DNA from 2 places in the Microbacterium sp. BG28 genome. Region 2 is predicted to be linked to the other one. Evidence: predicted binding sites of a transcription regulator. Region 2 holds the regulator's gene; the other holds the start of a gene.
What was found. Region 2 encodes HspR, which represses chaperone genes until heat shock. Its sites were predicted from a motif close to AAGTTGAGTCNNNNNGACTCAACTT; they were not measured.

Region 1 (4,313 bases), on a different contig from region 2:
ATCAGCGTCGACTACTACATCCGTCTGGAGCAAGGACGCGAGTCCCACCCGAGCGACGCCGTGCTCGCCGCCCTCGCCCACGCGCTCGCGTTGTCGCCGGATGCGGCGCGACACCTCGTGCGGCTTCGCGACGCCGACGCCGCTCCGGCGGATCCGACCTCCGACGCCGATCTCGTCCCGCGGATGTCGGCTCTCGTCGCAGCGATCCGTCCGCAGCCCGCGTACGTGCTCGACAGGTTCAGCACGATCGTCGCAGCGAACGAGGAGGGGATGTCGCTGTACGCCGGGCTCGCCGAGCTTCCGCCCGGGCACCGGAACACCTGCCGTTATCTGCTCACAGACCCGCGCGCCAGCCAGACATTCCTCGACTGGGAGGAACTCGCCCGCGGCGCCGTCGCCCACCTCCGCGCGGCGAACGTCGACCGCCTCGACGATCCTCGACTGGGAGATCTCGTACGCGAGCTCGGGGCGAAGAGTCCGCAGTTCGCGGCGTGGTGGGGCGGGCACATCGTCGAGCGGCGCCGGGGCGCGACCACCCGCATCCGCGGGACAGACGGTGTCGTCGTCGAACGGAGCTACGAGATCCTCCACCTGCCGGACGACGCCGTGCGGCTCACGATCTGGCTCCCGCCGGCGGCACGAGCACCCGACCTACACTCGTGCCCATGAGTGCGTTCCTCCCAGGTTCCCGCGGCACGCAGCCGTGCCCCAACTGCGGCGCCCAGGTCGCGCAGTCGGACCGGTACCCTGAGTATCTCTGCGACGAGTGCGAAGCTCGCGCCGTGGATGCGGACGGCGCCCGCGTCACCGGATCGAACGCCTCCTTCGGCGGCGGCTTCGTCCTGCACTGGCCGGACGGCGAGCACGAGTCCCTCCCGTGCGCCTCGGCGCGGGTGTGGGTCGACGGACGTGAGTGGGAGTACTCCGAGGCGCGCTTCGGCGGGGTGCTGATTACCCCCGTCCGCGACCGCTAACCCGACAGTCGGCTATGCGTCAGCAAAGAATCACGAAAAGGTAACGGAAACCTCTTCCCCTCCGTTATCTCACCGTTATAGAGTGCTCGCACGGTAGTTGTTTTGCTGTGGCAGCTACCGACATGTGATTGCAGGACACTCTTGGTGCAAAGGGACAAGGGCCGGTCGGAAGCCTCTCCGACCGGCCCTTACTGCTGTCCGCGATGCGTCAGCTCTGCGACTCCGAGACCTGCAGCGCGGGGGCGTCGTCACCCGTCACGATCTCGACCTTGCGCGGCTTGGCCTTCTCGCTGACGGGGATCGTGACACTCAGCACGCCGTTGCGGTAGCTCGCCGAGATCTTCTCGGTGTCGAGCCCCTGGCCGAGGCTCAACTGACGCAGGAACGTGCCCGACGTCCGCTCCCGCGTGATCCAGGTGACTCCATCACCCGCCGACAGTGTGCGCTCGGCACGGATGGTGAGCAGCTGACCGTCGATGTCGACGTCGACCGATCCGGGATCGATGCCCGGCAGGTCGGCGGTGAGGACGTAGTGGTCACCGTCGCGGTAGAGGTCCATCGGCATCTGCCGAGGGCCGCGCCGCGCGGTGTCGAAGAACGTGTTCGCCATGCGCTCCAGGTCACGGAGCGAGTCGTATGCAGCCATAGTCGTCTCCTCTCGAGCGGGATCGGATGCGGGATCCGACCCGTAGTCCCTAAGTTGAGCCCCCTTGGCTCAACAATCACAGATTAGCACTCTCGCATGGAGAGTGCTAGTTCTCACAGGGCCCTCCAGAGCGCTTCTGCGACCTCATAGAATCGGCGGGTGAACGACCCCGCCGAGGCGGCGAGACGGCCGCCTCTGCTGCGGAGGATCGCCCTGAATCCGCTGGTCTGGGCGGTCGCCTGCATCCTGGCGGCACTGCCCGGATACCGCACCGATGGCGGATTCTTCTCGTACCTGATGTCGATCATCGCGGGGGCACTGAGCGGGATCTGGTTCGTGAACCTCACGGTGCGCATGCCGCATCCGACCGGCGCGATCGTCCACCTGCTCGTGGCCGTCGCGCTCGCACCGGCCCTGTACGCGTCGATCGAGCTGGTTCCGCACCTGCTGGCCCCCGGCGCGCCACGCGCGGTCTACACGGGAGTGCTCTTCGCGCTGCCGCCCGCCGCCGGGTGGGTCTGGATCACGCTGCTCAACCGCGTCATCAACCTCCTACCGGGCAAGACCCGAGCACAGCCGCGGGTACCGCTCGCCTGGGAGAACGACGGCGATGCGGTCATCGTCCGCTTCCGGGCGATCCCGATGCGGATGCGGGAGCTCACCGTGTGGATGGTCGCCACCATCGTCGTGACGGGGGCGGTCGTCACGACGGCGCTCATCATGTTCAGCACCATCGTCGAGCGACTCGGACCCCGCCTGCTGATCCTCGCGCTCGGGGCGCTCTTCGCCTTCCCGGCCTACCTCATCGTCACCGCGCTGTTGCGCAGACGCTCGGTCGAGGCGAGCGTGCGCGTATCACGCGACCGGATGTGGATCACGGCAGGTGAGGCGACACACGCGCTTCGGCTGAGCGAGATCGAGCGGCTGCGATGGGGCACCACGAGCGACTACGCGCGACTCGAGGTCACCGCGCCCGGCGTCGACCTGGCACTGCTGGTGGGCATCGCGAAGCAGGCCAAGGGCATCGCATCCGAGCTTCCTCCGCTGCCTGCGCGCACCCTTCGTCTCGCCGAGACGGAAGGGCTCGCGAAGTCCGCCTCGCGCCGCGGTCTGGTGACCCTCTCGCGCGCCTGACTCAGCGGGACGACAGGCGCTCGCGGACGACCCGGCGCAGCACCTTGCCGATCTGCGACCGCGGCAGATCCTTCACCTCCACGATCCGCTTGGGCACCTTGTACGAGGTGATGTGCGTGCGCGCGAAGTCTCGCAGCGCGGACGCGTCGAAGACCGCGCCCTCGCGGGTGACGATCGCGGCCACCACATCCTCTCCACCCGAAGGGCGCGGGATGCCGACGACGGCCGCCTCTGCCACATCCGGATGCAGCAGCAGTACCTGCTCGACCTCGGTCGGGCTGACGTTGAAGCCACCGGTGATGATGAGCTCCTTGACGCGGTCGATGACGGTGACGAAGCCGTCCTCGCTGACCGTCACGATGTCACCGGTGCGCAGCCAGCCTCCCGGAAGCAACACGGCCGCCGTCTCGTCGGGCTGCTGCCAATAACCCTGGAACACCTGCGGCCCGCGGATGAGCAGCTCCCCCGCCTCTCCGGCCGGACGGTCGACGCGAGGGTCGTCGGGGTCGACGACCCGGATCTCGGTGCTCGGGAAAGGCACACCCACCGTGCCGGGGCGCCGCGATGGCCCGATCGGGTTGCCGAGTGCGACCGGCGAGGTCTCGGTCATGCCGTAGCCCTCCACGAGAAGTCCGCCCGTCGCCTCCTCCCAACGCGTCACCGTGGGCACCGGAAGGCTCGTCGCCCCGGAGATCGCGAAGCGGATGCTGGAGAGATCGACGCCCTTGCGAGTGCTGGCTCGCGAGAGCGCGTCGTAGATCGGCGGCACAGCGGGCAGGAATGTCGGCCTCGATTTCGTGGAGGCGGCGATGACCGCATCCACGTCGAACCTCGGGAAGAGCACGACGCGCGCACCCAGCGAGATCGCGAAGGTGAGGCAGAGGGTGAGCCCGTACGCGTGGAACAGCGGCAGCACGGCGTAGAACACCTCGCCGCCTTCGGTGAGCCCTGGGACCCACGCGCGCCCCTGCGCGGCGTTCGAGCGGAGGTTGCGGTGCGAGAGGATCGCCGCCTTGGGCGTGCCCGTGGTGCCGCTCGTGAGCTGCAAGAGCGCGGTGTCGTCGAGACGCGGCTTCGGCCACTTGCGCGGGAGCTTGCGCACGCGCACGAAGTCGGACCACTCGAGCAGGCCGCGGGCGCGCGGGCGGGTGGTCATCGCCTCGCGCGTCTCGCGAGCCTTGGACACCGGAAGCCGCAGCGCCAGGCGCTTGCCGAAGGGCAGCGCATCCGGCATCCGCACCGAGACGATCGCCGAGGGCGCGACGTCCTCGGGGAACTCGGCGACGGTATCGGCGACCTTGTCCCACACGATCGCGACCACGGCGCCGTGCACCTCGAACTGGTGGCGCAGCTCGCGCGGCGTGTAGAGCGGGTTGTGCTCGACGACGATCGCCCCGATACGCAGGGCCGCGTAGAACGCGACGACGTGCTGGGGGCAGTTCGGCAGGATGAGCGCGACCCGGTCCCCCGCCTGCACGCCCAGTTTGCGCAGGGCGTTCGCGGCGCGGGAGACCTGCTCCCCCAGCTCGGCGTACGTCGTCTCGGCGCCGAAGAACTCC
Region 2 (4,313 bases):
GGTCGACGATGCGCACACCCAGACGCTCGGCCGCCTGGCGGTCGGCGAACGGGTCGAAGGCCACGAGGTCGACCTCGAAGCCGGCGAGGCGACGGGCGACGGTCTGCGCGATGGCGCCGAAGCCGATGAGGCCGATGCTCTTTCCCGCGAGCTCGCGGCCGACGTAGCGATCCCAACGACCGTTCTTCGTCGCGGCGTCGAGCTCGGGGATGCGGCGCAGCAGCGCCAGCATGAAACCGATCGCCAGTTCGGCGACCGCCGCGGCGTTGCCGCCGGGGACGTTCACGACGCGGATGTCGCGCGCTCGGGCTGCGTCGAGGTCGATGTTGTCGAGTCCCACGCCGAGGCGGGAGATGATCTGCAGCCGGCCGGCGCGGTCGAGAGCGTCGGCGTCGTAGACCTCGACGCCGGCGACGGCGGCATCCGCATCCGCGATGCGTGCGTGCAGTTCCTCAGCGGTCCACGGCACGGTGGACTCGTTCTCGACGAGCGTGAAGCCGTGCTCGAGAAGCAGCGCACGGCCGGAGGCGCACAGGGCCGGATAGCGGACCGGTCCGACGATGACGGTGCGACCTGCACCCACCGGTGCGGTCGAATCGTGTCCTGCCATCTGGGAGCCCCTCCTCGAAACGGGTCAGGGCTGCTCCAGGCGGAGCGACCGGTCACCGTTGAACGATCTGTTTTCTGTTAACAGTCAACATAGGACAGTAGGTGGGCCGTGTCAAATGCCCCCCGAGCGGGCATCGACGACGAAGGCGTCAGTGAGCGGCGTCGGGCAGGCTGCGCAGAGCGTCGCGCACGTGGCCCTTGGCGAGGGTCAGGTGCAGGTGCAGTCGCTTGACGGCGGCATCGGCGTCGCCGGTGCGGATGACATCGAGAAAGCCCTGATGATCGGCGGTTGCCGAGGCGATGTCGCTCGTGTCGCTGAGCTCGAACAGGATGGCGAAGATGCGCTGATACGGGCGCCACGCCTCCATCAGCCGGCGGTTGCGCGCGTTGACGTAGAAGCTCGTGTGGAACTGCATATCCGCATCCGCGAAGCGCTCGCCGTCGTCGCTCTCGGCGGCCGCAGCCATATCATCGACGATCGCCTGCACGCGGTCCCAGTCCTTCGAGCTGGCGTTGGCGATGGCGAGCCGGATCGCAAGGGACTCCAGCACCTCGCGCAGCATGTACAGCTCTTCGATGTCGGTCATGCCGACCGCGCGGGTGTAAATGCGCTTGCGGCGGTCCTCGACCAGACCCTCCGCCTCCAGGTGCCGCAGGGCATCGCGCACCGGACCGCGGCTGACGTCGAAACGTGTGGCGAGGGCATCCTCGGCAAGGTGCGTGTCGGCGGGGATGATCCCCTTGATGATCTCGACGCGAAGGCGATGGGCTATCTGGTCACCCATCGCAAGGGGGCGGAGATCGGACACGAGCACCTCACTGTCGTCGGTTAACAGTCAGCGTTGCACCGCGCTTCCCCGCGGGTCAAATCCACGCAGGCGCGGAATCAGTCCGCGGGAGGAAGTTCGCGCCGGGGTCGCCAGACCACGATCTCGGTGGAGCGACGCACGCGCGTACCCGAGCGCAGCGGGACCACGGAGCCCGAGGGGCCGGCGGCGAACACGCGCGCCCCTGGCCGGCGATCGAGCTCAGCGCGCATCGCGTTCTCCAGGTCGCGCACGCGGCCGTGAAGCTCTCGCACGCGGTTCTCGAGCTCGATGATGCGGGCGATGGCGGGTAGGCTCATGCCGTCCGCCGACAGGCGCGACACCTCGCGCAGCTGTTCGATGTGACGCACCGAGTACCGGCGCGAGCCGCCCTTCGTACGTCCCGGCACGACCAGTCCCAGCCGGTCGTACTGACGCAGGGTCTGCGGGTGCATGCCGGCGAGTTCCGCGGCCGTCGCGATCGCGAACACCGGCGCCTCGTCGTCGATCTCGTTCTCGTCCATCCCGCTCACCTCCTTGCCCCGATCATCTCGTCATCCGCGGGTGCCGCATCCGGGTTCGGATGCGGCACCCGCGAATCGTTCGTCAATTGCGCGCCTTGGCCATCAACTCAGCGCGCGGGTTCTCCTTGGGCTCGAGCTCCTGGAAGCGTTCGAGCGCTTCCTTGGCCGCATCGTCGAGGTGGGCGGGAACCGCCACCTGCACCTCGGCGAGCAGATCGCCTGTGCCCTTCTGGGTGTGCACGCCGCGCCCCTTGACCCGCAGGACCCGGCCGGACGGCGTGCCGGGAGCCACGCGCAGGCGCACCGGGTCGCCGCCCAGGGTGGGGACCTCGATCGTCGCGCCGAGCACGGCCTCGGTGAAGGTGATCGGCACGGTCAGGCGAAGGTTGAGCCCGTCACGCGTGAAGACCGGATGCGGACGCACCGAGACCTGCACGACGATGTCGCCGGCCTCGCCGCCGTCGGGCGAGGGGCGCCCGCGGCCGCGGAGTCGGATCTTCTGCCCGTCCGCGACGCCGGCGGGGATCTTCACCTTGAACGGCTTGCCGTCCTCGCCCTGGAGCGTGATGGTCTCGCCGCCCACGGCTGTGGCGAAATCGAGCGTGGTGCGCGCCGTGACGTCGGACCCCTTGGTGGGTCCGCCGAAGCCGCGGTAGCCGCCCGAGGTCTGACCGAAGCGGCCCGACCCGAACGAGCTCGATCCGCCGCGGTCGAACATCGTGAAGAAGTCCTCGAAGCCGCCCGCATCGAACTGGCTGCCGCCGCGGCCCTGGCCGAAGCGCGAGAACACGTCCTCGAAGCCGCCCGCACCCGCGCCGCCCGCGGTGAAGCGGGCGCCGGAGCCCATGGCGCGCATCTGGTCGTACTCCTCGCGCTGCTCCTTGTCGCTGAGCACCGAGTACGCCTCGCTGATCTCCTTGAAGCGCGCCTCGGCCGCCGCATCCCCGGGGTTCGAATCCGGATGGTACTGCCGGGCGAGCTTGCGGTACGTCTTCTTCAGGTCGGCATCGGAGACGTCCTTCGCGACGCCGAGCACCGCGTAGAAGTCCTTGTCGAACCAGTCTTGACTGGCCACGTTCTCCTCCTAGTCCGCCGGCACGGCGACCACGACCTTCGCGGGGCGCAGCTCGACGGAGCCGAGTCGGTAACCGACCTCGACCACCTCGAGGATCGTCGCCTCGGTCTGACCGGGTGTCGGCTGCTGGAAGATCGCCTCGTGCTGCTGCGGGTCGAACGCCTCGCCGGCCGCACCGTAGGTGACCAGACCCATGCGCTCGGCCACGCCGCGCAGCTTCTCGGCGATCGCCGCGAACGGGGTGCCCTCGGCGAGGTCGCCGTGCTTGGCCGCGCGGTCGAGATCGTCGAGCACAGGCAGCAGGTTCTTGGCCACCGAGCCCTTCGCGCGCTCGATCTCCACCTCCCGCTGCTCCTCCGTGCGGCGCCGATAGTTGGCGTACTCCGCCTGCAGGCGCTTGAGATCTCCCAGCAGGTCGGGGTCCTCCGCGGCCGCATCCGCGTTCTGCTCGGCACCCAGGATGTCGTCGACCGTCAGCTCCGGCTCCTGCGAAGCGGGGTCGGAGGCGTGTGCCTCCGACCCCTCCTCGCCGGGCCGAACCTCGTCGCCGTCGTCCGGCTGTGCGAAGTTCTTGTCCGTCATGGTCGTATCTCTTACTTCTTCTCGTCCTCGTCGTCGACGACCTCGGCGTCGATGACGTCCTCCTCGGGGTTCGGCGTGGTGCCGCTGCCCGGGTCGGTGGCGGACGGGTCTGCGGGCTGGCCCTCGGCCTGGGCGGCCTGGTACAGGGCCTCGCCCAGCTGGCTCTGGCTCTGGTTGAGCTTGTCGAACGCGGTCTTGACCGCGTCGTCGTCCTCACCGGCGAGCGCTGCCTTCAGCGCGTCGACGTCGGCCTGCACGGAGTCCTTGACCTCGGCGGGCAGCTTGTCGGCGTTCTCGGAGATCAGCTTGTCGACGGAGTACGAGAGGGTCTCGGCCTGGTTGCGGGTCTCAGCCGACTCGCGCCGCTTCTTGTCCTCGGCGGCGTGCTCCTCGGCCTCGCGCACCATGCGCTCGATGTCCTCCTTGGGAAGCGACGAGCCGCCCGTGATGGTCATCGACTGCTCCTTGCCGGTGCCCTTGTCCTTCGCCGAGACGTGGACGATTCCGTTCGCGTCGATGTCGAAGGTGACCTCGACCTGCGGGATGCCGCGGGGGGCGGGAGCGATGCCGGTCAGCTCGAATGTACCGAGCGGCTTGTTGTCGCGGGTGAACTCGCGCTCGCCCTGGAAGACCTGGATCGCGACCGACGGCTGGTTGTCGTCGGCGGTCGTGAAGGTCTCGCTGCGCTTGGTCGGGATGGCCGTGTTGCGCTCGATG

Region 1: the regulator HspR is predicted to act here: its motif matches at 1,672-1,696, upstream of SK224_RS02040 (Hsp20/alpha crystallin family protein).

Annotation. Positions count from the first base shown of each region.
Region 1 covers NZ_JAXCHA010000001.1:400,861-405,173, forward strand. The annotation lists gene SK224_RS02030 (helix-turn-helix transcriptional regulator) at 1-669, shown strand, start outside; gene SK224_RS02035 (hypothetical protein) at 666-974, shown strand; gene SK224_RS02040 (Hsp20/alpha crystallin family protein) at 1,183-1,620, opposite strand; gene SK224_RS02045 (hypothetical protein) at 1,780-2,754, shown strand; gene SK224_RS02050 (long-chain-fatty-acid--CoA ligase) at 2,756-4,313, opposite strand, start outside.
Region 2 covers NZ_JAXCHA010000003.1:12,310-16,622, reverse strand. The annotation lists gene SK224_RS11200 (phosphoglycerate dehydrogenase) at 1-610, opposite strand, end outside; gene SK224_RS11195 (GntR family transcriptional regulator) at 759-1,418, opposite strand; gene SK224_RS11190 (heat shock protein transcriptional repressor HspR) at 1,496-1,939, opposite strand; gene SK224_RS11185 (DnaJ C-terminal domain-containing protein) at 2,022-3,014, opposite strand; gene SK224_RS11180 (nucleotide exchange factor GrpE) at 3,024-3,596, opposite strand; gene dnaK (molecular chaperone DnaK) at 3,608-4,313, opposite strand, start outside.